Regions from separate parts of the Kineococcus endophyticus genome, predicted to be linked through region 2. Evidence: riboswitches for the same ligand, from Rfam matches in the RefSeq annotation. Region 2 holds a riboswitch; each other region holds the start of a gene.

Region 1 (10,540 bases), on a different contig from region 2:
GCCGCGAACAGGACGAGCGGCACGAGCGTCGTCGGGCCCGCCAGGACGAGCAGTGTCGTGTGCAGCGACCCCTCGCCGGCGAACGTCAGGCGGTCGCCGAGCACGGCGAGCGCGACGACGGCCGGCACGAGGAGGACACCCGTCTCGACCGTCAGCCCCGTCAGCGGGTCCACGCCCGCGCCCCGGCGGGCCAGCTGGTTCTTCAGCAGGCCGTACGTGCCGAAGGACACGGCCAGGGTCAGCGCCATCCACGGCAGCCGCCCCAGGTCCGCGGTGATGACGACGACCGCGGCGAGCCCCACCCCGACGGCCGCCCACTGCCCGGGCCGCAACCGTTCGCGCAGCACGAGGACGCCGAGCAGCACCGTCAGCAACGGGTTGACGAAGTACCCCAGCGACGCCTCCAGGACGTGACCGGTGACGACGGCGAGGCCGTACACGCCCCAGTTCACGGCGATCGCGAGCGCCGCCAGGGCCAGCAGCCCGCGCTGCGCGGGGTCGCGCAGGACGGCCAGGACGCGCGCCCACCGGCGCAGCACCGTGACGAGGACGACGGACAGGGCCAGGGAGAAGACGATCCGCCAGGCCAGCAGCTCGACGGCGCCGGCCGAGCGCAGCGCGTGGAAGTAGAAGGGGAACAGCCCCCACAGGACGTAGCAGGCGAGCCCCATCGACACCCCGGCCAGTCCCGGGGAGCCGGGGGAGCCCGTCGTCCCGTTGCGGGAGCCGTCCTGCCGGTGAACGATCCGTGTGTGCGCCGGGCGGGTTCCGCCCCTGTCGTCGTCCAGGTGGTCCACAGGAGCCATCGTGACGACGGTCGTGTCGGCGCGCGGCGTTAGGCTCACCTACGCACGTTCGCGCTCACCACCCCGCTCCGCGCTGGAGCACCGACCGAGAGGGACACCGAGACCTGTGACCGATTCGAACCGTCCGCTGCGCGTCGCCGTCGTCGGAGCCGGACCGGCCGGGATCTACGCCTCGGACATCCTCTCCAAGGCCGACCTGTCGGGCACCGGGTTCGACGGTGTCGGCATCGACCTCATCGAGCGGCTGCCCGCGCCCTTCGGCCTCGTCCGGTACGGCGTGGCGCCGGACCACCCGCGCATCAAGCAGATCATCGTCGCCCTCGAGAAGGTGCTGTCCCGCGGGGACATCCGCCTCCTGACGAACGTCGACTTCGGCACCGACGTCACGCTCGAGGACCTCCAGCGGTACTACGACGCGGTGGTCTTCTCGACGGGGTCCATCGAGGACGCGCGCCTGGAGATCCCCGGGGTGGACGCCCCGGAGAGCTACGGCGCAGCCGACTTCGTCTCCTGGTACGACGGCCACCCCGACTACCCGCGCACGTGGCCGCTGGACGCCGAGCGCGTCGCGGTCCTCGGCGCCGGCAACGTGGCCCTCGACGTGGCCCGCATCCTCGCCAAGCACGCCGACGACCTCCTCCCGACGGAGATCCCGGACAACGTCTACGAGGTGCTGAAGGCCTCGCCGGTCACGGACGTGCACGTCTTCGCCCGTCGCGGGCCCGCGCAGGTGAAGTTCTCGCCGCTGGAGCTGCGTGAACTCGGTCACGTCCCCGACGTCGACGTCCTCGTCGACCCGGAGGACTTCGACTTCGACGAGGGCTCCGAGCAGGCCATCGCCTCCTCCAACCAGACCCGGCAGGTCGTCAAGACGCTGACCGACTGGACGCTGAAGGAGGGCGAGTCGACCGCCTCGCGGCGCATCCACCTGCACTTCCTGCACGCCCCGGCCGAGGTCCTGACCGACGCGGGCGGCCACGTGAGCGGCCTGCGGACCGAGCGCACGCGCCTCGTGGGCGACGGCACGGTCGAGGGCACGGGCGACTTCCACGACTGGGACGTCCAGGCCGTCTACCGCGCGGTGGGCTACTTCGGCTCCCCGCTGCCGGGCGTGCCCTTCGACGCCCTCGCCGGCGTCATCGCCAACCACGAGGGCCGGGTCACCGACCCCGAGGGCGGGTCCCTGCCGGGCGTCTACTGCACCGGCTGGATCAAGCGCGGTCCGGTCGGCCTCATCGGCCACACGAAGTCGGACGCCTCCGAGACGGTCCGGCACCTGGTCTCCGACGCCGCGCAGCTGCCGCAGGCGAGCGAGCCGGACCCCCAGGCCGTGCTGGACTTCCTGCGCGGCAAGGGTGTGGAGGTCCTGACCTGGACCGAGTGGGAGACCCTCGACGCCTACGAGCGCTCGCTTGGGGAACCGCGCGGCCGCGAGCGCGTCAAGGTGGTCTCGCGCGAGGACATGATCGCGGCCTCGCGCCGCGCCGGGGCCGGGGAGGCCTGAGGTGCGGGTCGTCGTCTGCGTCAAGCACGTCCCCGACATCCAGCAGCCCCGCTCCCTGCGGTCCGACGGCCTGCTCGTGCGGGGCGGGGACGACGACACCCTCAACGAGCTGGACGAGGACGCGGTCGAGGCGGGGCTGCGGACGGCCGAGGCCGCCGGGTTCCCGGCTGAGGGCCACGACGTCACCGTCCTGACGGTCGGCCCGAGCGCTGCCGTGGAGTCCCTGCGCCGCGGGCTGGCGATGGGCGCGTCGACCGCCGTGCACGTGCACGACGACGCCGTGGCGGGGTCCGACGCCATCGCGACCGCGCGCGTCCTGGCCGCGGCGGTCGCCAAGCTGCACGCCGAGCAGCCCGTCGACGTCCTCGTGGCCGGGATGGCCGCCCTCGACGGGCTGACCTCGCTCGTGCCGGCGGCGCTGGCGGAGCTGCTCGGCTGGCCCCAGCTGACGCTCGCGGACCGCATCGAGGTGGCCGACGGGGTCGTGTCGGTGCGGCGTGAGACCTCCACCGACGTCGAGGAGCTCACGGCCCCGACGCCGGCTGTGCTGTCCGTGACCGACCAGGCGTTCCGCGCCCGCTTCCCGAACTTCAAGGGGATCATGGCTGCGCGCAAGAAGCCCGTGACCACGTGGACGTTGGCCGACCTGGACCTGGCGGAGTCCGCGGTGGGTCCGGCCGGCTCCGCCACGCGCGTCGTCCACGCCGTCGAACGCCCCGAGCGGCCCGACCGCGTCCTCGTCACCGGGGACGCCGAGACGGTGCCCGCCCTGGTGGACTACCTGTCGCAGAAGGGTTTCGCGTGAGCGAGCAGGAGAACCGCGCGGCCGGCCGGGTGGCCGTCCTCGTCGACCACCTCGACGGCGCCGTGCGCCCGACGGCGCTGGAGCTGCTGACCCTGGCCCGCGGTCTCGGCCTCGAGGTCCACGCCGTGTGGGTGGGGTACTCGGCCCCCAGCGCCGAGCTCGCCGCCCACGGCGCGGACGCCGTCCACGAGGTCGCGGTGGACGGTGCCGACGCGCAGCTGACGGCGTCCGTCGTCGACGCCCTGCAGACGGTCCTGCCCGCGATCGGCGACGTCGGGCTGCTCCTCGTCCCGTCCACGTTCGAGGGGCGCGAAGTGGCCGCCCGGCTCGCGGTCCGCACCGGCGCGGGTGTCGTCACGGGCGCCTCGGGCGTGGCCTTCGAGGACGGCCGCTGGACCGCGCACAAGTCCGTCCTGGCCGGTGCCTGGGACACGGCCTGCGCCGTCACCGGGCCGCTCGCCGTCGTCGCCGTCGCCCCGCACGCCGTGCAGGCGGTCGCGCAGGACGGTGCCGCGGAGCCGTCCGTCGTCCGGCACACGGCCGAGGCGTCGGCCGCGGCCCGGGCGGTGACCGTCGTCTCGCGCACGCGCCGTCCCACGAGCGAACGGCCCCCGCTGGCCGAGGCCGAGGTGGTCGTCGTGGGCGGCCGCGGCGTCGAGGGGGACTTCTCCGGCGTCGAGGAGCTCGCCGACGTGCTCGGCGGTGCCGTCGGTGCGACGCGCGTCGCCACGGACGAGGGCTGGATCGGGCACGAGGCGCAGGTCGGGCAGACGGGCGTCACGATCTCCCCGCGCCTGTACGTGGGGCTCGGCGTCTCCGGTGCCGTCCACCACAAGGGCGGGATGGCGGCGTCCGCGACGGTCGTCGCCGTGAACAGCGACCCCGACGCCCCGATCTTCGAGTTCGCCGACTACGGGATCGTCGGGGACCTCACCGAGGTCCTGCCGGCCCTCACCGCCGAACTCCGCCGCCGTCGCGGCTGACCCGGTCGTCGAGGCGGCCCCGCGCCCGGTTCCCGGGCGCGGGAGGGCCTCAGGCCGACGTCGGCGCGAAACCCTGCAGGTTCTCGCCCAGCCAGTCCAGGGCCTGCGGGACGAACCCGGCCCAGATGCTCGTGCGGTGCCCGCCCTGCTGCTGGGTCACCATCGTCACCTGCAGCGGCCCGTGCGCGGCCGCGGCCAGGGCCGACGTCGACGGCCAGGACAGCGAGTCGCTCTTGGAGGCCAAGGCCCACACGCGCACGGCGGGCGGGCTGACCTTGGCCAGGGTCACGAGGTCGAGCCGCTGCCCCGCGGGGCTGTTCAGCGCGAACGGCTTCCACGACCCGAAGTTCGGCCTGAAGTACCCGCCGAAGGAGATCGTCGCCCCGAACCGGTCCGGGTGCAGCATCGTCATCTGGTTGGCGCACCACGCGCCCATCGACAGGCCCATCGTCGCCCAGGAACTGGCCGTGCGGGCGGCCTGGTAGTGGCTCTCGACCCAGTCCGGGACGTCCTTCGACATCCACGTCTCCAGTTGCGGCTCACCGGGTCCGCCGTTCACGCACTCCGTGTCGCGGCCCGCGGGGATCTCCAGGTCGGGGAACACCAGGATGGGCGACACGATCTGCCGGCGGGCGACGGCGCCGTCGACCGAGGGCATGACGTCCATCGCCTCCAGCCACTGCTGCGGGGTTCCCGGGTAGCCGTGGAAGGCCTCGATGACGGGGTACCCGCCCGCCGGGGCGGGTGCCTTCCCGTACCCGGCGGGGAGCATGACGAGCACCGTCCCGGTGACGCCGGACGCCGGTCCGGGCACCTGCGCGCGGAACACGCGGCCGTCGTAGCCCGCGATCTGCTCGGCCTTCGGGTCGCTCACGGTCGTCGTGCCGCCGGTGCCCCCGCCGGACGTCGTCGTGGTCGTGGCGGACTGCGCGGACTGGATGCCGAGGAGGTCGTCCCAGTCGGAGTAGAGGCCGAACTTGGAGTTCACGACGAGGAACACGGCCACGAGGACGGTCAGGTTGACCGCGATGAGCGAGGCCGCCCGGCCCAGCAGCGCCAGCACCCCCCGCCGCGCCAGCAGCCTCCAGCCGACGACGATCGCGACCAGTGCCGCGCACGCCACCCCGATGGCCACCCACTGGGTGACCGGACTCGACAGACCCACCGTGGAACTCCCCCCGTACCTGCGAACGCCGGTGGGCGTTCCTCCCGATCATGGGGGAGTGAGGGACCGGGATGGCGCGTTCTCAGCGGATGTTCGGTGAACGTGTGGCGCGCTCGGAGGACAGGGCCGTGAGCACGGCGTCCGCGATGGCCCGCTGGCCCTTCGCGTTCGGGTGGTCCCCGTCGTCGGCCAGCAGCGGCGTGGGGTCCAGGCTCCCGTCGTCGCCGTGGAAGACCTGCCGCAGGCCCACGAACGTGACCCGGGCGCCCTTCGCGTCCACGGCGGCCTGCAGCTGGTCGTCGAAGGAGTCCGTCAGCTGGTCCTGCACGGCCTGTTCGGCGGGCGTGTACTCCTGGTCGGCGACCGCCCCGTCGAGCCCCACGGCCCAGTAGTCCAGGACGACGACCCGCGCCCCGGTGGGCACGATGCGGTCGACGGTGGCCGAGACCGTGGCGACGGCCTCGGCGGCGGCGCTGTCGACCTGCGCCTCGTCCGGCAGTGGGTCCGAGCCGTCGGCGAGGTCGGCCAGGTCGTTGGCGCCGGCCTCGAGCAGGACGACGTCGGTGGCGGAGAAGTCCGACAGGTCGTCCTCGACGGTGGCCGCGACGTCGTCGGACGTCGCGCCGTCCTCGGCGAGCTGCTCGAGCCCCACGCGCTGCCCGGGGGCCGCCAGGTCCGCCGCCACGAGGACGGGGAACGGCGAGCAGTCGCACTGGGCCCCCGTGGGGACGGAGTCGCCGAGGGAGACGACCCGCGTCGGGCGCAGGGGCCCCTCGGCACGCGCGCCGCCCGCGGCCGCGACCGTCTCCTCGGGCAGGGAGGCGGCCATGCTGCCCAGCAGGAGCAGCACGACGGCGCCGAAGCGGAGAGGTCTCACGCTCCGCACTGTGGCATCACCACCTGTGATCGACCCGTGAATCGGGGGAGGGACGGACCGGACCCGGCACCCTCGATGGTCGGCCCACCGGCCCCGTCGCGCCAGCCCGGGACCCCCCGACGGGGGCCACGGCGGCCGGGCGGCCGGACCCGCCACCCACCCGCCCGTGTTGCGGTACCCGGTGCGGGGTGGGGTACGTTCGCCGCAGCCATCCAGAGCGACCGAGAGACCTGGCTCGTCGACGTCGCAGCAACCATCCCGTCCCCGACGTGGGGCGGGACAGGTGCTTCCGCCAGGACCGATGGGAGATCTCGTGAGCGCCCTGCAGTCCCCCGACGTCCGCACCCGCCCGGCGGCCCGCACGGCCCGCCGTCGTGCGGCCCTCGGCAGCTTCGTCGGCACCACGATCGAGTGGTACGACTACTACCTCTACGGGACGGCGGCGGCGATCGTGCTCGGCCCGCTGTTCTTCCCCGACGTGGGCGGGGCCGTCGGTGTCGTCGCGGCGTTCGCCACCTACGCCGTCGGCTTCCTGGCCCGCCCGCTCGGCGGGGCCGTCGCCGGGCACGTCGGCGACCGGGTGGGCCGCAAGGCCGTCCTCGTCGCCTCCCTCCTCGTCATGGGCGTCTCCACGACCGCCGTCGGCCTGCTGCCGACGCACGCCCAGATCGGCGTCTGGGCTCCGGTCCTGCTCGTGCTGTGCCGTCTGCTGCAGGGGTTCTCGGCGGGCGGGGAGTGGGGCGGGGCCGTCCTGCTGGCCGTCGAGCACGCCCCCACGGGACGGCGCGGGTTGTTCGGTGCGATCCCGCAGACGGGCTCGGCCGCGGGCATGGTGCTGGCCAGCGGCGGGTTCTGGCTGACCCGCTCCCTCACCGACGACGACGCGTTCCTGGCCTGGGGGTGGCGGCTGCCGTTCCTGGCCAGCGCCGTCCTCGTCGTGGTCGGCCTGCTCATCCGGCTCAAGGTCACCGAGTCGCCCACCTTCGCCGCGGTCCGCGACGCCGAGGCGACCGCCCGCCGCCCGGTGGCGGAGGTCCTGCGCACCAACCGCCGCGGCGTCCTCGTCACGACCGGGATGCGGCTGGGGCAGAACGGGTCCTACGTCCTCTACACCGTCTTCGCGCTCAGCTACCTCGGCAGCGAGGTGCGTGCGGACGGGGCGGACGTGGGGTTGCTCGCGGTGCTCGTCGCGTCGGTGCTGAGCCTGGCGACGACCCCGTTCTGGGGGTGGTTGTCCGACCGCGTCGGCCGCCGCCCCGTCTACCTGGCCGGGTCGGTGCTGACGGCTGTGTTCTCCGTCCCCGCGTTCCTGCTGTTCGACACGGGGTCCACGGCCCTCGTCGTCGGGGCGGTCGTCGTCGCCGTCAACCTCGGCCACGACAGCCAGTACGGCGCCCAGGGCGCGTTCTTCGCCGAGCAGTTCGACGACCGGACGCGCTACAGCGGCGCGTCCCTGGGGTACTCGATCGGGGCCGTCCTGGGTGGGGGCCTGACCCCGCTCGTCGCAGCGTCGCTGCTGGCCGCCGGCGGGGGTTCGCCCTGGCTCGTCGCCGGCTACCTGACGTTCCTGGCGGTCCTCACGACCGTCGCCGCCGCCTGCACGCGCGAGACCGCGCACGAGCCCCTGGAGGGTCCCACCCCGTGAAACCGCTGCGCCTCAACGCCTTCGCCATGGCCTGCGTCGGGCACCAGGCCGCCGGCCTGTGGAGCCGGCCGGAGGACCGCAGCGCCGACTACCGCACGCTGCGGCACTGGACCGACCTCGCCCGGTTGCTCGAGCGCGGCGGCTTCGACGCGCTGTTCCTCGCCGACGTCCTCGGCACCTACGACGTGTACGGCGGGTCCCGCGATGCCGCCGTCCGCGCCGCGGCGCAGGTCCCCGTGAACGACCCCCTCGCGGCGGTGTCGGCGATGGCGGCGGTCACCGAGAACCTCGGGTTCGGCCTCACCGTCACGACGACGTACGAGCAGCCGTACTCCCTCGCTCGCCGGCTCACGACGCTCGACCACCTCACCGAGGGCCGGATCGCCTGGAACGTCGTCACGGGGTACCTCGACTCCGCCGCCCGCAACCTCGGGTTCACCGCCCAGGTCGCCCACGACGAGCGCTACGACGTCGCCGAGGAGTACCTCGAGGTCTGCTACAAGCTCTGGGAGGGGTCCTGGGAGGACGGCGCCGTCGTCCGCGACGCGGCCCGCGGCGTCTACGCGGACCCGGCGAAGGTGCACGACATCGCCCACCACGGCCGGTACTTCGACGTGCCCGGCGCGTTCCTGTGCGAACCCTCCCCGCAGCGCACGCCCGTCGTGTTCCAGGCCGGTTCCTCCCCGCGCGGGCAGGAGTTCGCGGCCCGCCACGCCGAGTGCGTCTTCGTCATCGCCCCGACCGCCGCGATCGCCCACCGCTCGGTGGACTCGCTGCGCCGCAAGGTGGAGGAGGCCGGGCGTGACCCCCGGTCCGTCGCCGTGTACGCGGGCCTGACCCCCGTCGTGCGCAGTTCCGACGCCGAGGCCCACGCCCTGCTGGCCGACCTGCGCGAGCACGCCAGCCGGGAGGGCGCGCTCGCCCTGTTCGGCGGCTGGACCGGCGTCGACCTCGCCGGGGCCGCGCCGGGGGACCGGCTGCAGCACGTCACGACCGACGCGAACCGCTCGGCGCTGCGCAGCTTCACCGACGACCCCGACCGGGACTGGACCGTCGACGACCTCGCGCAGTTCGTCGCGGTGGGCGGACGCGGCCCGGTGCTCGCGGGCTCGCCGCAGACCGTCGCCGACGAGCTGGAGGCCTTCGCCGAGGAGGCCGACGTCGACGGGTTCAACCTCATGTACGCGACCATGCCCGGCACCTTCGCCGACGTCGTCGACCACCTCGTGCCCGAGCTCGCCCGTCGCGGCCGGACGGCGCCGCCTCCACCGCCCGGGACGACGCTGCGCGAACGCCTCGGCACCGGCGACGGCCCGCGCCTCGCGGCCGCCCACGCCGGAGCCGGGTACCGCCGCCCCTGACGGGCTCCCCGTCAGGCGGTGTCGCGCACCGCGAGCACCGCGCAGTCGTCCTCGGAGTTCGCCACGTGCGCGGTGACGAGCTCGCCGAGCAGCGTCTCCAGCGGTTCGGTGTGGGTGCGCTCCAGGCTCGAGCGCAGCACGAGGATCCCGTCCCCGACGTCGCGGCCGCGGCGCTCCACGAGCCCGTCGGTGTAGAGGACGAGCGTCGCGCCGGCCGGCCACTCCCGGACGTGGTCGTGCCGGGGCCGCCCGGGCGCCACGCCCAGGGGGAGGTCCGGGTCGGCGAGCAGCACGGTGCTGTGCCCCTGCGCGTCGACGAGCAGCGGCGGGGGGTGCCCGGCCGTCGTCCAGTGCACCTGCCGCCCCGGCCCGGGCGGGTCCAGCCGCACGACGGCCATGGTCGCCAGCGTCAGGTCGCCGAGGGCGTCGAGCACGTGGTCGAGCCGGTGGACCAGCGCCGCCGGGTGCTCCTCGGGGTGGTCGACGGCGAGCGCCCGGAACATCGACCGCACCCGGCCCATGCGGGCGGCGGCCTCGATGTCGTGCCCGGCGACGTCACCGATGAGCAGCAGCACCCCGCCGTCCGGCAGGGCGATCGCGTCGTACCAGTCGCCGCCGACCTGCTCGTCCGTGGGTGACCACGGCAGGTAGCGGCTGGCCAGCTGCAGACCGGGCAGCGCGGGCAGCTCCGGCAGCATCGCGGCCTGCAGGGTGTGGGCGACGTCCCGGCGCTCGCGGTAGAGCTGCGCGCGGCGGGCGGCCTGGGCGGTGGCGTCGGCGACGGCCGTCACCAGGACGGCCTCGTCCTCGCGCAGGCTCCGCTCGACGTCCCAGGCGATGGTGAGGGCACCGATCCGGAAGCCCCCGGAGATCAGCAGCGGCAGCACGACCCCGGAGCGCAACCCGGTGCGCCGGTAGGTGTCCGCCGCGTCGGGGAAGGCCTCCAGCAGCTGGTCCAGCCGGTGGAACACCAGGGGCTTGCCGGTGCGGGCGACGCGGTGGGCGGGGGAGTCGACGTCCAGCGGGAGCCGCAGCCAGCGCTGCTCGGTGTCGTCGTCGAGCTGCCCCAGCGCGGGGGTCGTGAGGAACGGGCCCTCGATCATCGACACCGTCGTGTAGCTGGCGTCGAGGTCCTGGCGCATGAGGTCGCGGACGGCCAGGGCCACGTCCTCGACGCTGTCCGTGGCGGCCAGCGCGGTCGCCAGCCCGAGGAGGGTCGCGTCGCGACGGCCGGTCTGGTTCCTGGTCGAGGACGTCGTCGTCCGCGTCCCGCTCGCCTCCACCCGCGCCGTCCCGCCCCCCGCTGAGTCCTGCGCGCCGCCTCGGCGCCGCCTGAGAGTCACTCACAGTCCGGTGCCGTCACGCAACCACTGGATGGGCCGACCCGGTCCTAC
Region 2 (10,540 bases):
CCGGGACGACGCTGCGCGAGCACCTCGGCCTGAGCCACCCGCACCGCACGTCCGGCACACTCGACCTCGCCCGCCAGCCCGTCGGCCAGCCCGCCCGTCATCCCGTCCGTCACCCCGCCTGAGGAGCAGCAGATGACCACCACGACGATCGACGAGGGGACCCTCGACGCCGCCCGCACCGCGTGGGACGCCTGGCGCCAGGAGCGGACCGCGACCCTGTCCACCCCGCACGGCTGGCTGAGCCTGACGGGTCTGCACTGGCTGGACACCGACGCGGCCGCGGTCGAGGGGTTGCCCGGACGGTGGGCGTCGGTCGACGGCGGCGTCGAGGTCACGGCCGGCGCGGCGGAGGGGATCGTCCACGACGGCGCGCCGGTCGACGGCACCGTCCGGATCGACACCGCGGAGGGGGCGCCGGGGACGCTCGTCGAGGTCGGCGAGCGCCGGGTCGAGGTGATGCAGCGCAGCGGGAACCACGCGCTGCGCGTGCGCGACCCGCAGTCCCCGACGCGCGCCGCCTTCACCGGTGTGCCCGTGTTCGAGTTCTCGGAGCGGTACGTCGTCCCCGCGGAGTTCGTGCCCCACGAGCAGGCTCAGGACGTGGTCACCGGCGCCGTCGTCGAGGGCCTGCAGCACCACCACCGGGCCGTGGGCGTCGTCCGCTTCGAGCTCGACGGCCCGCAGCAGCTCACCGTGTTCGCGGGCGGGACGGCCCTGTTCACCGACGCCACCAGCGGGGTCACGACGACGGGGACCACGCGGTCGGTGCCCGTGCCCACCACGCCGGGTCCGGTGGTGCTGGACCTGAACCGCGCGCAGAACCTGCCGTGCGCGTTCACCGACTTCGCGACCTGTCCGCTGCCGCCGGCCGAGAACCGCCTGACGGTGCCCGTCGCGGCGGGGGAGAAGGACCCGCGGTGACGACGGTGCTGGAGGGTTTCTCCCCGGCCGAGCTCTCCGCCCTGCGGGGGGACTTCCCGATCCTGTCGCGCACGACGCGGTCGGGGAAGCCGTTGGTGTACCTGGACTCCGGGGCGACGTCGCAGAAACCCCGTGCCGTCCTCGACGCCGAACGCCGGTTCTACGAGACCCACAACGCGGCCGTGCACCGGGGCGCCCACCAGCTGGCCGAGGAGGCCACGGACGACTTCGAGGCCGCCCGTGCCGCGATCGCCGGGTTCGTCGGGGTCCCCGCCGACGAGGTCGTCTTCACGAAGAACGCCACGGAGTCGCTGAACCTCGTCGCCCACGCGTTCAGCACGAGCACCGCGTACGCCGCCCGGGGTTCCGCGCCGGCGGGGCAGGCCGTCGACCCGCGGTTCGTGCTGGCCGAGGGCGACGAGCTCCTCGTCACCGAGGCCGAGCACCACGCGAACCTCGTCCCGTGGCAGGAGTTGTGCGCCCGGACGGGCGCGGTCCTGCGGTGGATCCCCGTGACCGAGGACGGCGTCCTGGACCTCTCCGGGCTCGACGCGCTCGTCACGGAGCGGACGAAGGTCGTCGCCTTCGCCCACGCGTCCAACGTGCTCGGCGCCCTCGCGCCGGTCGCCGACCTCGTCGCGGCCGCCCGCCGCGTCGGTGCGCTCGTCGTGCTCGACGCCTGCCAGTCCGTGCCGCACCTGCCCGTCGACCTGCCGTCGCTGGGCGTCGACCTCGCCGCGTTCTCCGGGCACAAGATGCTCGGTCCGTCGGGGATCGGTGTCCTGTGGGGGCGCGCGGAACTCCTCGCGGCCATGCCCCCGTTCCTCACCGGCGGGTCGATGATCGAGCTGGTCCGGATGGAGCGGTCGACGTTCGCGCCGGCACCGCAGAAGTTCGAGGCCGGTGTCCCGATGACGGCGCAGGCCGTCGGTCTGCACGCGGCGGTGGACTACCTGCGCGACCTCGGCCCGGACGGGACCGGCATCGCGCGGGTGGAGGCGCACGAACGCGCCCTCACCGCTCAGCTCCTGGCGGAACTCGCGGAACTGCCGTGGATCCGCGTCCTCGGTCCCCTCGACGCGGCCGACCGCGTGGGGCTGGTCTCCTTCGTCGTCGACGGTCCGGACCTGCAGGTGCACGCCCACGACGTCGGTCAGCTGCTCGACGACGAGGGGGTCGCCGTCCGCGTCGGGCACCACTGCGCGTGGCCGCTGCACCGACGCTTCGGGGTCGCGGCGACGACGCGGGTCAGCTTCGGGCCGTACAACCAGCCGTCCGACGTCGACGCCGTGCTGCGGGGTCTGCACCGGGTCCGCGACCTCTTCGGCTGAGGGCCCCGTGAGAACCTGACGCGCGTGGACCTGTACCAGCAGCTGATCATCGAGCACTCCAAGCGGCCCCACGGTGCGGGGTTGCGGGAGCCGTTCGCCGCGGAGGCCCACCACGTCAACCCCACGTGCGGGGACGAGATCACCCTGCGGGTCCGCCTCGAGGAGGCGGACGGCTCGCCGGTCGTCGGCGACGTGTCCTACGACGCGCTCGGCTGCTCGATCAGCCGCGCCTCGGCCTCGGTGCTGCACGAGCTCGTCGTCGGCCGGTCCGTCGCGGAGGTGGGGGAGCTGCGCGAGGCCGTGCAGCACATGCTCACCAGCCGCGGTGAGGACCCCGGCGACGAGGACGTCCTCGGCGACGCCGTGGCGTTCGCCGGGGTCGCGAAGTACCCGGCGCGCGTCAAGTGCGCGCTGCTCAGCTGGTCGGCGCTGGCCGACGCCGTGCTGCGGGCCTGACGAGTCGGACCGGCCGCAGCGGTCGTTACCGTGCCCCCGTGGAGATCCGCGACTACACCGACGCCGACTGGGCCGGCATCTGGCCCTTCTTCGACGAGATCGTCGCCGACGGGGAGACGTACGCGCTGCCGCAGGGCCTGCCGTCCGACCGGGCCCGGGCCGAGTGGGTCGGCGCGCCGCCCTGGGGCACGTTCACGGCCGTCGACGAGGACGGGGCGGTCCTCGGGACCGCGAAGTGCGGGCCGAACCGTCCCGGCGCCGGCTCCCACGTCGCCACCGCCAGCTTCATGGTGTCCCCGGCGGCCCGCGGCCGCGGCGTCGGCCGGGCGCTGGGCGAGCACGTCGTCGCCTGGGCGCGCGACCGGGGCTTCCTCGCGATGCAGTTCAACGCCGTGGTGGAGACGAACGCCGCCGCCGTCGCCCTGTGGCAGTCCCTGGGCTTCGTCGTCATCGGCACGGTGCCGCAGGCCTTCGACCACCCCGAGCACGGGTACGTGGGCCTGCACGTCATGCACCGGTTCCTGTGAGCGACCGACCGGACCGTCCCGACGGCGGGACCGACGGCAGCTGCGGGACGTGGTCCCCGCCGCCCCCGTTCATCGACTCCTTCGTCCTGCCCCACGTCGTCGTCCGCCGCACCGGGGCGGGGCACGGCGGACGGGCGGAGGTCCTGACCGCCCTCGTCGCCGCGCTGCCCAGGACGGGACCAGTGCAGGTGTGGACCGAACTGCCCCACGACCCCGCGGGTGGGGCGGGGGACGAGCTGGTCGCCGAGTTCGCCCGGCTCCGCGACGGGCTGGGTCCGCAGCAGCACCAGACCGTGCAGACCCGTCCCGACGACCGCGGCCGCAGCACCACCGTCGTGGTCGAGCACGGTCCGTCGCCGGACCTGCTGCGCAGGCTCGCGGACAGCCCCGCCGTCGCGGACGGGACCGTGCGCACGTGCCTGACCGACGAACGGTGCCAGGTCTTCCTGCGTCCGGTGGTCGAGGGCGTCGAGGTGCTGGGCACCGACCTCGCGGTGGTCCAGCGCGTCGCCGGGTCACAGTGCCCGGCCGACGATGCCCTACGCTGACCGGACCATCCAGAGCGGCCGAGAGACCTGGCTCGTCGACGCCGCAGCAACCCCGGGGACGGACCACGTCCCGGAGGGTGCTCATGCCAGGACCGATGGGAGGAACAGTGGGTTACGCCGGCGACCTCACCCCGCGTGAGGCCTTCGACCTGGTCCAGCGCGACCCGGACGCCGTCCTCGTGGACGTGCGGACCGAGGCCGAGTGGCGCTTCGTGGGGGTCCCCAGCGGCCTGGACCGCGACCCGGTCCTCGTCTCGTGGCTGCCCGTCGACGCCGACCGGTTCCTCGCGGAGCTGGCGGCCGTGGGCCTCACCCCGGGCACGGACCGCGCGGTCGTCTTCCTCTGCCGGTCGGGGCAGCGGTCCGTCGCGGCGGCCGACACGGCGACGGCGGCGGGCATCGCGCCCAGCTACAACGTGCTCGAGGGTTTCGAGGGCCCGCTCGACGCCGAGGGCCACCGTGGCGCCTCCGGCTGGCGGGCTGCGGGACTGCCCTGGCGGCAGTCGTGAGCGCACGGGACTGGCGGCCGGACACGGCCGCGGTCCGCGGCGGGCTGGCCCGCTCGTCGTTCGAGGAGACGGCCGAGGCCGTGTACCTCACCTCCGGCTACGTCTACGAGAACGCCGCGGCCGCCGAGGCCGCGTTCGCCGGTGACGTGGACCGCTACGTCTACTCCCGGTACGGCAACCCCACGGTCTCGGTGTTCACCGAACGGCTGCGACAGCTCGAGGGCGCCGAGGCCTGCTACGGCCTGGCCAGCGGGATGTCCGCGGTGTTCTACGCGCTCGCCGCGCTGCTGGGCGCGGGGGACCGGGTCGTCGCGGCCCGCAGCCTCTTCGGGTCCTGCTTCGTCGTCCTGGACGAGATCCTGCCCCGCTGGGGAGTGGAGACCGTGTTCGTCGACGGCGAGGACCTCGCGCAGTGGGAACGCGCCCTGGCCCCCGGCGCGCAGGCGGTGTTCTTCGAGACCCCGGCCAACCCCATGCAGACCCTCGTCGACGTCGAGGCCGTCGCGGAACTCGCGCACGCGGCCGGAGCGACCGTCGTCGTCGACAACGCGTTCGCCTCCCCGGTGGGGCAGCGCCCGCTGCGGTTCGGTGCCGATGTCGTCGTGTACTCGGCGACCAAGCACATCGACGGCCAGGGCCGGGTGATGGGCGGTGCCGTCCTGGGCACGCAGGAGTTCCTCGGCGGCCGGTTCCGGGAACTCACCCGGCACACCGGTCCCACGCTCAGCCCGTTCAACGCCTGGACCCTGGCCAAGGGTCTGGAGACCCTGAGCCTGCGGGTCCGGCACTCCGCGGCGAACGCGCTGCGGATCGCCGAGCACCTCGAACAGCAGTCAGGGGTCCGCTGGGTCCGGTACCCGTTGCTGGACAGCCACCCCCAGGTCGACCTCGCGCGCCGGCAGATGGACCTCGGCGGCACCGTCGTGACGTTCGAGCTCGACGCCCCGCAGGGTCGCGGCAAGGAGCGCGCGTTCGAGGTCCTCGACGCGCTGCAGGTCGTCGACATCTCCAACAACCTCGGTGACGCCAAGTCCCTGGCCACCCACCCGGCGACGACGACGCACCGCCGGCTCGGCCCGGACGGCCGCGCCGCCATCGGCCTGACCGACGGCGTCCTGCGCCTGTCCGTCGGCCTCGAGGACGTCGAGGACCTCCTCGAGGACCTCGACCACGCCCTCTCCCGCGCCACGCCGCGCGCCTGAACCCCCTTCCGAACGGAGCTCCACCCGTGACCAGGTCCGTCCCCGTCTCCCACGCCGGCAGCCTGCCGCGCACCCCCGAACTCATCGCCGCCAACGACGCGCGCTCGATCGCCGCCGACGGTTTCACCCTCGAGCGCACGCCCGAGTTCGACGCGCTGCTCACCGACGCCGTCGTCGACCTCGTGCGCCGCCAGCGCGACCTCGGCGTGACGATCGTCGGGGACGGCGAGTACGGCAAGGCGATGACGAGCGCCGTCGACTACGGCGCCTGGTGGTCGTACTCGTTCCAGCGCGTCGCCGGTCTGGAGGTGACGGGCGAGGACCTGTTCACGCAGCCGGTCGTGCGGTCCGAGCCCGGGAACGTCCGGCTGACGAGCTTCCCCGACCGCCGCGACTGGACGGTCTTCCGCGACGCCTACACCGACCCGACGTCCGGGATCTCCACGGGCAAGAACGCGACCGCGTTCCCGGCGACCACCGGGCCGCTGTCGTACACCGGCCAGGAGGCCATCGCCTCCGACATCGCCAACCTCAAGGCCGGTCTGGCCGCGGCCGGCCTGGAGGAGGGTTTCATCACCTCGCTGTCCCCGGGAAGCGGTGCGCGCATCTCCAACCGGTACTACGCCAGCGAGGAGGAGCACATCTGGGCGTGGGCCGACGTCATGCGCGAGGAGTACCGCGCCATCGTCGACGCCGGTCTCACCGTCCAGGTCGACGACCCCTCCATCGCCGAGAACTGGGACCAGATCAACCCCGAACCCTCCGTCGAGGACTACCGGGCGTTCACCCGGATCCGCGTCGAGGCGCTGAACCACGCGCTGCGCGGCCTGCCGCCGGAGCAGGTCCGGTTCCACCTGTGCTGGGGCAGCTGGCACGGCCCGCACACCACCGACGTCGAGTTCCGGCACATCGTCGACCTCATGCTGGAGATCGACGCCGGGTCGTACTCCTTCGAGGCCGCCAACGTGCGGCACGAGCACGAGTGGAAGGTCTGGCGCGACGTGGCGCTGCCCGCGGGCAAGAAGATCGTGCCGGGGATCGTCAGCCATGCGACGAACGTCGTGGAGCACCCCGAACTCGTCGCCGACCGGATCGAGCGGTTCGCCTCGGTCGTGGGCGCGGAGAACGTCGTCGCCTCCACCGACTGCGGTCTCGGCGGTCGCATCCACCCCCAGATCGCCGTGGCGAAGCTCGCGGCGCTGGGCGAGGGCGCCCGCATCGCCGGGTCCCGCCTGTTCCGGTGAACCGGGTGAGCCGGAGGTGAGCCCCACGAGCGGGCCGGCCGGGGACGCGGCCTGGGCCCTGTGGCAGGACTCGCCCTGGGGGCGGCTGCGCTACCACGTGGTGGCCCGCCTCCTGCGGTCCTGGACCGACGACCTCGGCGAGGGGTTGCGCGTCCTGGACGCCGGCGGGGGTGACGGTCGCGACGCGCTGCCCTTCGCCCTCGCCGGGCACGACGTGACCGTCCTGGACCGCTCGCCCGAGATGCTGGCGCTGGCCCGCGCGGCCGCGGCGGCCGCGGGTGTCGGGGACCGGGTGCACACGGTGGCGGCCGACCTAGAGGACCTCACCGCGCTGGCCGCGCTGACCCGCCACCGCGAGGGCGGGTCGGGGTCGTTCGACGTCGTCTTCTGCCACGACGTGCTGCAGCACAGGGCCTCCCACGCCCAGGTCCGGGCCGACGTCGCGACGCTCGTGTCGTCCGTCCGGCCCGGCGGGCTCGTCTCGCTGCTGGCGCCGAACCCGCCCGCCGACGTCGTGGCGACCGTCCTCGGTCAGGGTCCCGCGGCCGCGTGGGTGGCGCTGGACGCGGAACGGGCGAGCGACCCCGCCACCGGGCACACCGCTCTGCGCCTGTCGCCGGAGTTCGTCGAGGACGCTCTGGAGGACGCCGGCTGCGACGTCGTCGGCAGTGCCGGGGTCCTCGCGGTGACCGCTCTGCTGGAGGACGCCGAGCGGGTGGACGACCGGGTCGCCGCCGACCTCGAGGAGCTCGAGGTCGAACTCAGCGGACGCCCGTCGTTCGCCGGGACGGCGCGCTACTGGCTGCGCGCGGGCCGACGACGCTGACCGTCCCCAGCTGCAGGACGGCGCGGGCGACGCGGTCGTTGAGGCGGAAGAACCCGGCGTCCAGACCGGGCCGGGCGAACGCCGCCGCCCACCCGCCGCCCGCGACCCACGGGCCGACGGCGAACCGTCGCGGGTGGACCGTCCCGTCCGCGTGGACGAGCCGCTGCTCGGGGTCGACGACGAGCTTCCCGCCGGCGAGCTCGCGCAGTTCCCCGCGCCCGGTGAGGTGGCGCAGCAACGGGTCCGCGCTGGCGGTGACGCTCGCCTGCGGCAGCCGGGCGTCGACGAGCACGGTCGCGCTCACGGTGTCCGGGGAGTTCGCCGAGCGCGCCGTCCAGCACCCCCCGACCTCGTCGGGCGCGAACCGGACGTCCCCGCCGAGGAACCGGACGACCCCGGCGTCGGCCAGCGCCAGCAGTTCGGCGAGCCGCCGCGGGGGCGGGCCGGAGGCCACGTAGCTGAACAAGCCGTGCCACCAGCCGTCGACCTCGGCGACCGAGGCGTCGTCCAGCCGCCCCGCGTGGGCGAGCCCGGCGACGGTGACGTAGCCGGACAGCAGGGCGTGGAACACCGCCGCGTCCATGCTGAACCCCGGGTCCCCGCGGCGGGCGACGTCGTCGGCCACGTGCGCCCGGACCCGGTCGTGGACGGCGGAACCCGTCGGGGCGCGGAACCCGTCGAGCGGCCGGTCGAGCCGGTGCAGGTCGAACCGGTCCTGCACAGCGGGAACGGCCTGGGCCACGAGGGCGTCCAGGTCCGGGGACCCCCAGCCGGCGACGGCGAACCGGCGGTCGAACTCGGCCGCGTCCAGGGCGGTCCGCTCGGGGTGGGACCGGAACAGTTCCGCGTAGTGCGCCCCGGCGAGTTCCTTCGCCACGAGCGGCCAGACGTCCCGTCGCAGGTTGAGCCTCGAGTGCGACGGCAACGCCTCCTCGGTGAGGAACCGGGGCAGCACCGGTCGCTCCGTGAGCTGGTAGGTGATCTTCGAGCGGTAGGGGACCCCGCGGCGCGACCCCACGTGCAGCACCGGTTCCCGGCCGCTGGGGTGGTAGACGGGGCCGTCGGGGGTCTCCTCGAACCGGCCGCCCCGGCCCTGGGTCAGCAGGACGAGCAGGTCGACGAACGCCAGGCCCATGCCCGCGACGAGGACGTCCCGGCCCGGGGGCAGGGTCACCTCGTCCTCGGTCAGCCCGAGGTCGCTGGTGTAGCCGGGGGCGACGTACCCCAGGCCGTGCCGGTCGGCGAACTCCCGCGCCGCGACCTCACGGGGGCCGGGGACGACGTCGGGGTGGCCCTGGGCCAGGACGACCGCGTCCACGTCGAGGGTGGTGCCGTCCTCGAGGGCGACGTGCTGCCGGCCCGCGCCGTGCAGGGCGTCGCGCACGTCCAGCACGCGCGTGCGGTGGACCGTCAGCCGCACCCCCGCGGGCAGGCCGGCGACGACGCGGTCCCACGCCCAGCTCAGGTACCGGCTGCCGAGGGCGCGGGAGACGAACGTGCCCTCCTGCACGGCGAGGACCTCCCGGCGCAGGGCGTCCTGGCCCGCGCGGGCGAACTCCTGGGCGAGCTCGGCGCGGTGGGCGTCGAGCCAGGCGTACAGGGTGGGGCCCGTGCGGACGGGGCCCTCCAGCCGGGAGGAGGCGTCGGGCAGCACGGTGACGTCCGCGGCGCGGGAGTTCATCCAGAGCAGAGGGTGCTGGTCGGCCCGCCAGATGCGTCCGGCCCCCGCGGGGTGGGGGTCGACGACGTGCACGTCGACCTCCGCGCCGGACGCCGAGGCGTGGGCGGACAACCGGTCGAGCACACCGAGGGTGCGGGGACCGGCGCCGACGACGAGCAGGGTGAGGCTCACGGGGGCTCCTGAGGAGAGGCGGAGGGGGACTCCGGGGACATTCCTCAGCGACACGTGGCGGCGTGCGTGCGGCACAGATCGACGTGACGGCGGCGCACGAGCCGTCCGTTCGTCGTCCCCGCGATCCGCACGGCCCCAGCCTAGGCGAGTCCGCCGGTCCGGGCCCCTGCACGCTCCTCAGGGGGACCGTCAGGCGGCGGTGCGGCGGCTGCCGAGGACGAAGGTCTGGATCGCGGTGACGGCGGCGCCGCGGGCCCACTCGACGAACCCCGTCGGCTGCACCTCGAGGTCCAGCGGGCTCGCGTACCGGCTGCGGTGCTCCTGCAGACCCCGGTGCAGCGCGTCCTGGCCGACGACGGCGAGGCGGATGCCCTCGCCCGAGAGGATCACCTTCTCCGGCATGGTGAGGTTGCCGATGGCCGCCACGAGGACACCGAGGCCGTAGGCGGAGTCGTCGACGATCCGGCGGGCCAGCGGCTCGCCGGCGGCCGCGAGGTCGAGCACCTCCTCGTAGTGGACGGGGCGGCGCAGCGCGGCGGAGGCGCGCGACTCCACGGCCGCGACGGTCAGCAGCGCGTCGGCGCAGCCCTGGTGCCCGTCGGGGCACAGCGGTCCGCCGGGCAGCAGCGGGAAGTGCCCGAGCAGACCCACCCCCGCGTCGGGCCGGTCCAGCACCTCGTCGCGCACGACGAGGCCGTACCCGAGCCCCTCGCCGATGGTCACGACAGCGAAGTGGCGGCAGCGGCGCGCGGAACCGAACCACTGCTCCGCGCGCGTGAAGGACAGGAGGTCGTTGTCGACGACGACCGGCAGGCCCAGTTCGGCCTCCAGGTCGCGGCCGAGCGGGACGTCCTCCCAGCCCAGGAAGCTCGCGTTGAGGACGTGACCGCCCTCGCCCACGAGGCCACCGAGGGCCACGCCGACGGCGCGGACGTTGCCCGGCCCGACCAGGCCGTGCTCGGCCACCACGGCGCGCACCAGTCCGGCGACCGTCTCGCGGACGGCTTCGGGGGAGGAGTCGGGCAGGACGGCCTCGGCGGTGCCGAGGACGTTGGCGCGCAACGAGGTCAGCACCACGTGGACGGTGGTGGCCGTCAGCTTCACGCCCACGAAGAGGTGGGAGG
Region 3 (8,150 bases), on a different contig from region 2:
GGGCGAGACGACCTGGTGCGCCGGGCGCGGGAGCTGCCCGTCCCGTTCATCACCAAGCACAACCAGGGGGGCAAGGGGCTGGGGGTGCGGCGGTTCGACTCCCACGAGGAGTTCGAGGCGCACGTCGCCTCGCCGGAGTTCGAGGAACCCGTCGACGGCGTCACGCTGCTGCAGGAGTTCCTGCGGACCGCCGATCCGTTCGTCACGCGCGCCGAGTTCGTCGGCGGCCGGTTCGTCTACGCGGTCCGCGTCGACACCTCGGCCGGGAGCTTCGAGCTGTGCCCGGCCGACGCGTGCGAGGTCCCGGGCCCGGGGGTGGAACCCTTCGCCCTGCGGCCCGAGGTGACCGCCGACACCCCGGTGGTCCGCCGGTGCGCCGAGCTGCTGCGCGCCGCGGGGCTGGAGATCGCCGGGGTCGAGTTCGCCGAGACCGTCGACGGGCGCACCGTGGTCTACGACGTCAACACCAACACGAACTACAACCCCGCGGTGGAGGCGGTCGCCCCGGAGTCGGCCCCCGGGGCGATCGCCCGCCACCTCGGTGACCTGCTGCGCGCCGAGGTGCTGCACCGCCCGGCGGCGGCGGTCAGCGACGGGTGAGGGGAGCCCGCAGGCCCAGGTGCTCGCGCAACGTCGTCCCGACGTACTCCGTCGGGTAGGCGCCGCGGTCCTGCAGCGCGGGCACGAGCTGGTCGACGACGTCGTCCAGGCCGCTGGGCACCAGGTACGGCGTGATGTTGAACCCGTCGCTGGCGCCCGTGCGCACCCAGTGCGTGAGGTCGTCCGCCAGCTGGGAGGCCGTGCCGGCGAAACCCCGCTCGGAGGAGTGGTGGAGCACGAGTTCGCGCAGCGAGAACTTGCCCTCCTCGGCCTCGGCGCGCCACCGCTGGGCCAGCGCCACGGCGTCGGCGCCGGTCCGGTGCGCGCCGCGGGTGCCGTCCACGACGGAGATGACGGGGTCGTGCGCGGGCAGCGGTCCGTCCGGGTCGAGGTGCGAGAGGTCCTCGCCCCAGACCTGGCCCACGAGGGACAGCGCGGTGGCCGGGGTCACCTGCTGCTCCAGGACCCAGCGCGCCTTCTCCTCCACCTCCGCCTCGTTGTCGGCCACGACGATCTGCGTGCCGGGCAGCACGAGGACGTCGCCCTCGGGACGACCGGCCGCGACGGTCCGCCGGCGGATGTCGTCGGCGAACGCGAGGGCGTCGGCGTGGTCCGTGCCGTGCCGGGAGAAGACGACGTCCGCCGTGCGCGTCGCGAAGTCGCGTCCGGCCGGTGAGTCGCCCGCCTGGAACAGGACCGGGTGCTGCTGCGGGCTCCGCGGGACGGTCGGGGTGAACTCGACGTCGAAGAACCCGTCCCGCACCTCGACCGGGGTGTACCGCTCGCCGTCCCAGCTGTCCCAGACCCGTTGCGCCGTGCGGACGAAGCGTTCGGCGCGCTCGTAGCGGTCGGCGTGGTCGAGGTGCCCACCGCGGCGGAAGTTCTCCCCGGTCCAGGCGTTGTCGGTCGTCACCACGTTCCACGCGGCCCGTCCGCCGGAGAGGACGTCGAGCGAGGCGAGCCTGCGGGCCAGGTCCGCGGGGTCGTTGTACGTCGTGTTCTGCGTCGCCACGAGGCCGATGTGCGTCGTCAGGCCGGCGAGGGTCGCCAGCTCGGTGAGGGCGTCGGGACGGCCGACGACGTCGAGGTCGTGGATCCTCCCCCGCTGCTCGCGCAGCCGCAGGCCCTCGCCGAGGAAGAACGCGTCGAACAACCCGCGTTCGGCGGTGCGGACCAGCTGGACGAACGTGGAGTGCGCCATCTGCGACCCGCTGCGGGGGTCGGACCAGATCGTGCTGTGGTTCACGCCCTGGAAGAAGACGCCGAAGTGGACGACGGCGTCGGGGAAGCGCAGGTCGCCGCTGGACGGGGTGGTCATCGGGGGTCTCCTCCGGTGGTCACGAGGGCGGGGCCGGTGGCGTACCGGTTGGCGGGGCGTTCGAGCCCGAGGGTGCTGCGCAACGTGGCGCCCGGCAGGGGGGGCCGCAGGACGCGGGCGGCGCGCAGTGCCGGGACCGTGGTGCGCAGGAGCGTGCGGAGGTCCTCGTCGAGGACGGCCGCGTGCAACCGGACCCCGTCGACCACCCCGGTCAGGTCGGTGAGCCAGGCGGCCAGCGCCTGACCGGAACCCGCCCAGCGGATCCGGCCCCGGTCCGGGGCGGGTGCCGTGGCGTCCAGTGCCGCGAGCCGGTCGGTGGCGGCGTGCGCGTCGGTGTCGAGGACGACCTCGACGTCGAGGACGACGAGGGGGCCACCGAGGGCCCGGCGCGCGCCGGCGTCCCCGCTGAGCACGACGTCCGCCGTGCTCCGGTCGGCCCGGTGCCGCAGGTCCTCCTCGCGGACCACGACGACCGCGTGCCCCTGGGGGGACCGGGGCACGGTCAGCGGCCCCTTGACCGACCAGCGGCCCGTGTCGACGTCGACGTGGTGCAACCGGTCGCGGTCGACGTACCGGCCGGTGGCCACGTCGCGGACGACGGCGTCGTCCTCCCAGGAGTCCCACAGGGACCGGACCGCGTGCACCACGTCCGCGAGCTCGCCGGCCGGGTCCGGCGCGACCGGCAGGTCGACGCTGCGCGCCACGGCGGCGGGCGACGTCGTGGCGATCCACCCGGCGCGGCCGGCGCTGGAGTGGTCGAGCGAGGCGATCTGGGCCGCGACGTGGAACGGCTCGGAGTAGGTGGTGGCCGCGACCGGCAGCAGCCCCACGGCCTCCGTCGTCCCGGCCAGGAAGGCGGCGCGCTGGACCGCGTCGAGGTGCCCGACGGGGTTGCGCGCGTCGGGCAGCGGTGAGTCCTCGAAGGTCAGCCCGGTCAGGCCCTGGGCCTGGGCCGTGACGGCGAACCCGCGCAGCCGGCCGGGGGAGAAGACCTCGTCGGGGGTGCTGCGCGACCAGCGCCAGGCGGCGGGGTGCCACCCCCCTCCGTCGACGTCCAGGAACAGGTGCAGGGGCGTGGTCACGGGGTCTCCCGGGGTGCGTGGTGGACGGAGTCGCGGAGGACCTCCCGGGCTCGCCGCGCGTGTGCGACAGTGGGGCACCCGAGAGCGGAGGTGCGAGGTGTTGCGTGGGACGTGGGCGCGATGGTGCGCTGCCGCAACCAGTTTGGGCTCGATCGTCGTGCAGGGGCTCGCCCTGGCCGGGCACGGCCAGTGGGGGTTCCCGTGGTCGCCGGCCGACCTCCACGACGCCCGGCGCCACGACCCCGCCGACGGTCCGGCGCACGACCGCGGTCCGGGTCTGGAACCCGGTCCGGGGGAGCTGAGCTGGACCGAGTTCGAGGCCGAGCTGCACGAGGTGCTCGCGCAGGAGGCGCCCCCCACGGGCGACGGGCCCCGTCCGAGCAGCGAACCGCTGGCCTGACGCCGGTCACCGCAGCGGCCCGGCGGCGGCGAGCAGCGACCCTGGCGCCGGACGCGGGTCGGACAGCGGGGCCCAGTGCCCGTCGACGACCCCGTAGTCCAGCTCCGGACCGTCCGTGACGAACCGCCGGAGCGCGGCCAGCAGCCGGTCGACCTCGGCGGACGTCGTGCCCACCCCCGTGGAGACGCGCAGGCCGCCGTCGGCCAGCCCCAGGGCGTCCGCGAACCGGTGGGCGCAGAACCGGCCGTCGCGCACGCCGATGCCGTGCTCGGCGGACAGGTAGGCCGCGACCTCCGAGACGGACCGGCCCGGAACGGTGCAGGTGACGACGCCCACGGCGTCGCGGGGACGGGGCCGGACGACCTCGACCCCCGCCAGCGCCGTCAGCCCGTCCACCAACCGGGCGCGCAGCGCCGCCTCGTGCTCCTCCAGCGCGCCCGGGGGCAGTGCGGCGAGCGTGGTGCACGCCTGCGCCAGCGCCACCGCGCCGACGACGTTCGGGGACCCCGCCTCGTGCCGGTCGGGGCCGGTGGCCCAGCGCACGCCGTCGTGCCGCACGTCGAGCGTCGCGCCCCCGCCGGCGAGGTAGGGCTCGGCGGCGTCCAGCCAGTCGCGCCGCCCGACGAGCGCCCCGCTGCCGAACGGCGCGTAGAGCTTGTGCCCGGACAGCGCGAGGTAGTCGATCCCGTCCCGCCCGACGTCGACCCGCCGGTGCGGCAGGAGCTGCGCCCCGTCCACCGCGATCCGCGCGCCCGCGTCGTGCGCGGCGCGGGCCAGCCGGCGCAGCGGCAGCACCTCCCCGGTGACGTTGGACGCGCCCGCGACGGCGAGCAGGGCGTACCGGCCGGTCGCCAGCTCGGCCTCCAGGAGGGCGGTCGTCTCCTCGGCGTCGGCGCCGCCGGGCACCACCGTCGTGCGGGCGGACCGCTGCCACGGCAGCAGGTTGGCGTGGTGCTCGACGTCGGCGACCAGCACGCGTCCCCCGGCCGGGACGGCGCGCGAGAGCAGGTCGAGGGCGTCGGTGGTGCTGCGGGTGAGGACGACGAGGTCGTCGTGGCGTGCCCCCACGAAGGCGCCGACCTCCGCGCGCGCCTGCTCGAACAGCGCCGTGGAGACGCGCGAGAGCCAGCCCGCGCCGCGGTGCACGCTGGCGTAGTGGGGCAGCACCTGCGCGACCCGCGCGGCCACGGCGACGAGGGCGGGGGCGCTGGCGGCGTTGTCGAGGTTGGCGTAGGTGGTCGAACCTCCCGTCGCGAGCGGCACGAGGGTGTCGGCCCCGACGACGGGCAGCAGCGCGTCGACGGCCCCGGAACTCCCGGGACAGCGCGGACGGGCGGGGGACAGGGTGCTGGTGCTCACGCAGGAACTCCTGGGGGAGGGGACCCTACCGGGAGGACCGGGTCGCCCCGGTGAGGTCCGCGCTTGCCGGCTCCACCACGGAACCGGCCAGGTCGTCACCCGGGGCACCCCACCGCGGAGGAGGGTTGCCGGCCAGCGAGCCGGGGCTTGTCGCTGGCGCTCATGACCTGTGCAGGAGCCTGCCACGAGGAGCCCGACCGATCAACATCGGCGTGCCGCGAACTCCCCTTGAGCCCGTCCTGGGCCGCCCGGGTGGTCGTCCGGGGACGACCGGCGCAATCTCGGGGAGCCACTTGTGGAGGTCGCGCGGACCGCTCTATGGTCGATCAACACCATCCAGAGCGGCCGAGAGTCCTGGCTCGACGACGCCGCAGCAACCCCCCGAGCCCGGGCGAGGGTGCTAACGCCAGGCCGATGGAGCACGTGATGAGCAGCACCCCTGTCGACCCGTCCCCGCGTCCCGGCGCAGGACCGGCCCGATGACCCTCGCGCCCCTCGTCGCCGGTGCGGCGGGGCGGCCGACCCTGAGCTTCGAACTGTTCCCGCCCCGCTCGCCGGAGGGTCGGGATGCCCTGTGGCGCAGGCTGTCCGACCTGCTGGCCACGCAGCCGGACTTCGTGTCCGTCACGTTCGGGGCGGCCGGCGCGACGCGCGGACCGAGCCGGGACCTGCTGGCCCACGTCCTGAGTTCCACGGCCGTGCCTGCGATGGCGCACCTGACGTGCGTCGGTTCCTCCCGCCGCGAGGTCGTCGACCTGGCCTGCGAGTTCTTCGACGCCGGCGTCCGCAACGTCCTCGCCCTGCGCGGGGACCCGCCGGCGGGCACGGGGGCGGCGCAGTTCCGTCCCCACCCCGACGGCGTCGCGACGGCCCGCGACCTCGTCGAACTCCTCCAGGTCGCCGACCGGCGGCGCCTCGCGCTGCGGGGCGGGCGTCTCCCCGTCGACGTCCCCCCGCTCAGCCTCGCCGTCGCCGCGTTCCCCCGGGACCGCGACGGGCACGAACTCGCGGTCCTGCGCGCCAAGCAGGACGCCGGCGCGCAGTTCGCCGTGTGCCAGGTCGGCTGGTCCGCCCGGGAGTACGCGGCGTTCGTGGCCCGCGCCCGGGCCGCGGGCGTCACCATCCCGCTCCTGCCCGGCCTCGCCGTGACCCACGAGGTGCGGCGGCTGGAACGGATCGGCGAGCTCACGGGCGTGCCCGCCCCGCGGGCCCTGCTCGCGGCCCTGGACACCGAGGACGTCCGGGTCCGCCGCCGGGCGGCGACGGCGTTCACCTCCGGGCTGGCGCGCGACCTGCTCGCCGCCGGGGCCCCCGGTCTGCACCTCTACACCTTCAACGCGGTCGAGCCCGTCCTCGACCTGCTCGACCACCTGCGCGATCACACGAACCTGACGCGTCCCGCCGAACGCCGCGTCCGCGCGGTAGGAGGAGCCTCCCGATGAGCCAGCACCCGACCACCGACCAGCCGGCGTGGACCGCGACCGTCCTCGGCTACCCCCGCATCGGCCCCGACCGGGAGACGAAGAAGGCCCTGGAGGCGCTGTGGTCCGGGCGCGCCGACCTGGCCGCGACGGAAACGGCCCTGGCGGCCGTGCGGGCGGGCACCGTCCGGCGGCTGAACGCGCTGGGCCTGCCCGCGCACGACGCGTCCATCCCGTCCTCGTTCTCCGCCTACGACCAGGTCCTCGACACCGCCGTCGCCGTGGGGGCGGTGCCCGAGCGCTTCGCGGACCTCGTCGGGGCCGACGGCCGGGTGGACCTCGAGGCGTACTCGACCATCGCCCGGGGGCGCGGAGCGCTGGCCCCGCTGGAGATGACGAAGTGGTTCGACACGAACTACCACTACCTCGTCCCCGAGATCGGGCCCACGACGGCGTTCCGGTCCGCCGACGACCGCGGGGTCCGGGAGTTTGCCGAGGCGCTCGCCGACGGGTTCCTCACCCGCCCCGTCGTCGTCGGGCCGGTGACGTTCCTCCTGCTGGCGAAGGCCGCCGACGGCAGCCCGGAGGGTTTCGCGCCGATCAGCCGGCTCGAGGACCTGCTCGGCGCCTACGAGGGTCTGCTGACCGCCTACGCCGCGGCCGGGGCCACCTGGGTCCAGCTCGACGAACCCGGCCTCGTGAGCGACTCGGCGACGGCCGGTGTCGACGGGCTGGCCGACCTGGTGCGGGGGGCCTACGAGCGGCTCGCCGCGGTCCCCGGCCGCCCTCGGCTGCTGGTGGCCACGCCGTACGGCGACGCGCAGGAGTTCCTCGGGGCCTTGAGCGCGGTGGAGGGGATCGCGCTCGACCTCGTCGAGGGTTCCGTGCCGGCGGACCCGTCCGTCCTGGCCGGCAAGACCGTCGTCGGGGGCGTCGTGGACGGGCACAACGTCTGGCGCGGGGACCTCGTGCAGGCGCGGGAGACCCTGCGGCGGCTGGAGGAGTCGGCCGCCCGCGTCGTCCCCGGCACGTCCACCTCACTGCTGCACGTGCCGCACGACGTGTCCCGCGAGAGCGCGCTGCCGGAGCGGCTGCGCAGCTGGCTGGCGTTCGCCGACCAGAAGGTGGCCGAGGTCGTCCTGCTCGGCCGGGCCCTGGCCGACTCCGGCGACGCCGGTGTGACCGCTGAACTGGCCGCCTCGGCCGCGGCCCGGGCCGACCGCCTCGGCGCCCCCGGCGTGGTGCGCCCGGCGGTGCGCGACCGGCTCGCCGCGCTGACCCCGGAGGCGTTCCGGCGCAGCGACTACGCCGTGCGGCGGGCGGCGCAGGAGGAGGCCCTGGGGCTGCCGCTGCTGCCGACGACCACGATCGGGTCCTTCCCGCAGACGCCGGAGATCCGCCGGGCGCGTTCCGCGTGGAGCCGGGGCGAGCTCGCGCAGGAGGGGTACGAGGAGTTCCTGCGCGCCGAGATCGACCGTGTCGTGCGGCTGCAGGAGGAGCTCGGCCTCGACGTCCTCGTCCACGGGGAACCCGAGCGCAACGACATGGTCCAGTACTTCGCCGAGCAGCTCGACGGGTTCGCGGTGACCGAGCACGGCTGGGTGCAGTCGTACGGTTCGCGCGGGGTCCGGCCGCCGATCCTGTGGGGCGACGTGACGCGCCCCGCGCCCATCACGGTGCCGTGGAGCACGTACACGGCCAGCCGCACGGCGAAACCCGTGAAGGGCATGCTGACGGGCCCGGTGACCATCCTCGCGTGGTCGTTCGTCCGCGACGACCAGCCGCTGGGGGACACCGCGAACCAGGTCGCCCTCGCCCTGCGCGACGAGGTCGCCGACCTCGAGGCGGCCGGCATCGGGATCGTCCAGGTGGACGAGCCCGCGCTGCGGGAACTGCTGCCGCTGCGGACGGCCGACCAGGCGGCGTACCTCGACTGGTCCGTGGCCTCCTTCCGGCTGGCCACCGCGGGG

What was found. A riboswitch is a leader RNA that binds a small molecule or an ion and turns the genes downstream of it on or off. The one in region 2 is predicted to bind S-adenosylmethionine.
Region 1: another riboswitch for S-adenosylmethionine. It lies ahead of AB1207_RS05400 (MFS transporter); the one in region 2 lies ahead of AB1207_RS00125 (rhodanese-like domain-containing protein).
Region 3: another riboswitch for S-adenosylmethionine. It lies ahead of AB1207_RS14640 (methylenetetrahydrofolate reductase); the one in region 2 lies ahead of AB1207_RS00125 (rhodanese-like domain-containing protein).

What each region holds. Positions count from the first base shown of each region.
Region 1 covers NZ_JBFNQN010000003.1:248,511-259,050, forward strand. Annotated here, with positions in the region: gene rarD (EamA family transporter RarD) at 1-845, opposite strand, end outside; gene AB1207_RS05375 (FAD-dependent oxidoreductase) at 913-2,310, shown strand; gene AB1207_RS05380 (electron transfer flavoprotein subunit beta/FixA family protein) at 2,312-3,115, shown strand; gene AB1207_RS05385 (electron transfer flavoprotein subunit alpha/FixB family protein) at 3,112-4,098, shown strand; gene AB1207_RS05390 (alpha/beta hydrolase) at 4,148-5,263, opposite strand; gene AB1207_RS05395 (SGNH/GDSL hydrolase family protein) at 5,346-6,140, opposite strand; SAM riboswitch class I at 6,346-6,448, shown strand; gene AB1207_RS05400 (MFS transporter) at 6,442-7,785, shown strand; gene AB1207_RS05405 (LLM class flavin-dependent oxidoreductase) at 7,782-9,146, shown strand; gene AB1207_RS05410 (PP2C family protein-serine/threonine phosphatase) at 9,158-10,429, opposite strand.
Region 2 covers NZ_JBFNQN010000001.1:20,077-30,616, forward strand. Annotated here, with positions in the region: gene AB1207_RS00095 (NtaA/DmoA family FMN-dependent monooxygenase) at 1-122, shown strand, start outside; gene AB1207_RS00100 (DUF1684 domain-containing protein) at 133-921, shown strand; gene AB1207_RS00105 (cysteine desulfurase) at 918-2,252, shown strand; gene sufU (Fe-S cluster assembly sulfur transfer protein SufU) at 2,277-2,708, shown strand; gene AB1207_RS00115 (GNAT family N-acetyltransferase) at 2,747-3,235, shown strand; gene AB1207_RS00120 (hypothetical protein) at 3,232-3,783, shown strand; SAM riboswitch class I at 3,786-3,885, shown strand; gene AB1207_RS00125 (rhodanese-like domain-containing protein) at 3,891-4,292, shown strand; gene AB1207_RS00130 (O-succinylhomoserine sulfhydrylase) at 4,289-5,494, shown strand; gene AB1207_RS00135 (cobalamin-independent methionine synthase II family protein) at 5,521-6,738, shown strand; gene AB1207_RS00140 (class I SAM-dependent methyltransferase) at 6,755-7,564, shown strand; gene AB1207_RS00145 (FAD/NAD(P)-binding protein) at 7,500-9,416, opposite strand; gene AB1207_RS00150 (ROK family protein) at 9,606-10,540, opposite strand, start outside.
Region 3 covers NZ_JBFNQN010000009.1:226,378-234,527, reverse strand. Annotated here, with positions in the region: gene AB1207_RS14665 (ATP-grasp domain-containing protein) at 1-600, shown strand, start outside; gene AB1207_RS14660 (NtaA/DmoA family FMN-dependent monooxygenase) at 587-1,918, opposite strand; gene AB1207_RS14655 (LLM class flavin-dependent oxidoreductase) at 1,915-3,000, opposite strand; gene AB1207_RS14650 (hypothetical protein) at 3,158-3,400, shown strand; gene AB1207_RS14645 (aminotransferase class V-fold PLP-dependent enzyme) at 3,407-4,759, opposite strand; SAM riboswitch class IV at 4,814-4,927, opposite strand; SAM riboswitch class I at 5,089-5,180, shown strand; gene AB1207_RS14640 (methylenetetrahydrofolate reductase) at 5,239-6,201, shown strand; gene metE (5-methyltetrahydropteroyltriglutamate--homocysteine S-methyltransferase) at 6,198-8,150, shown strand, end outside.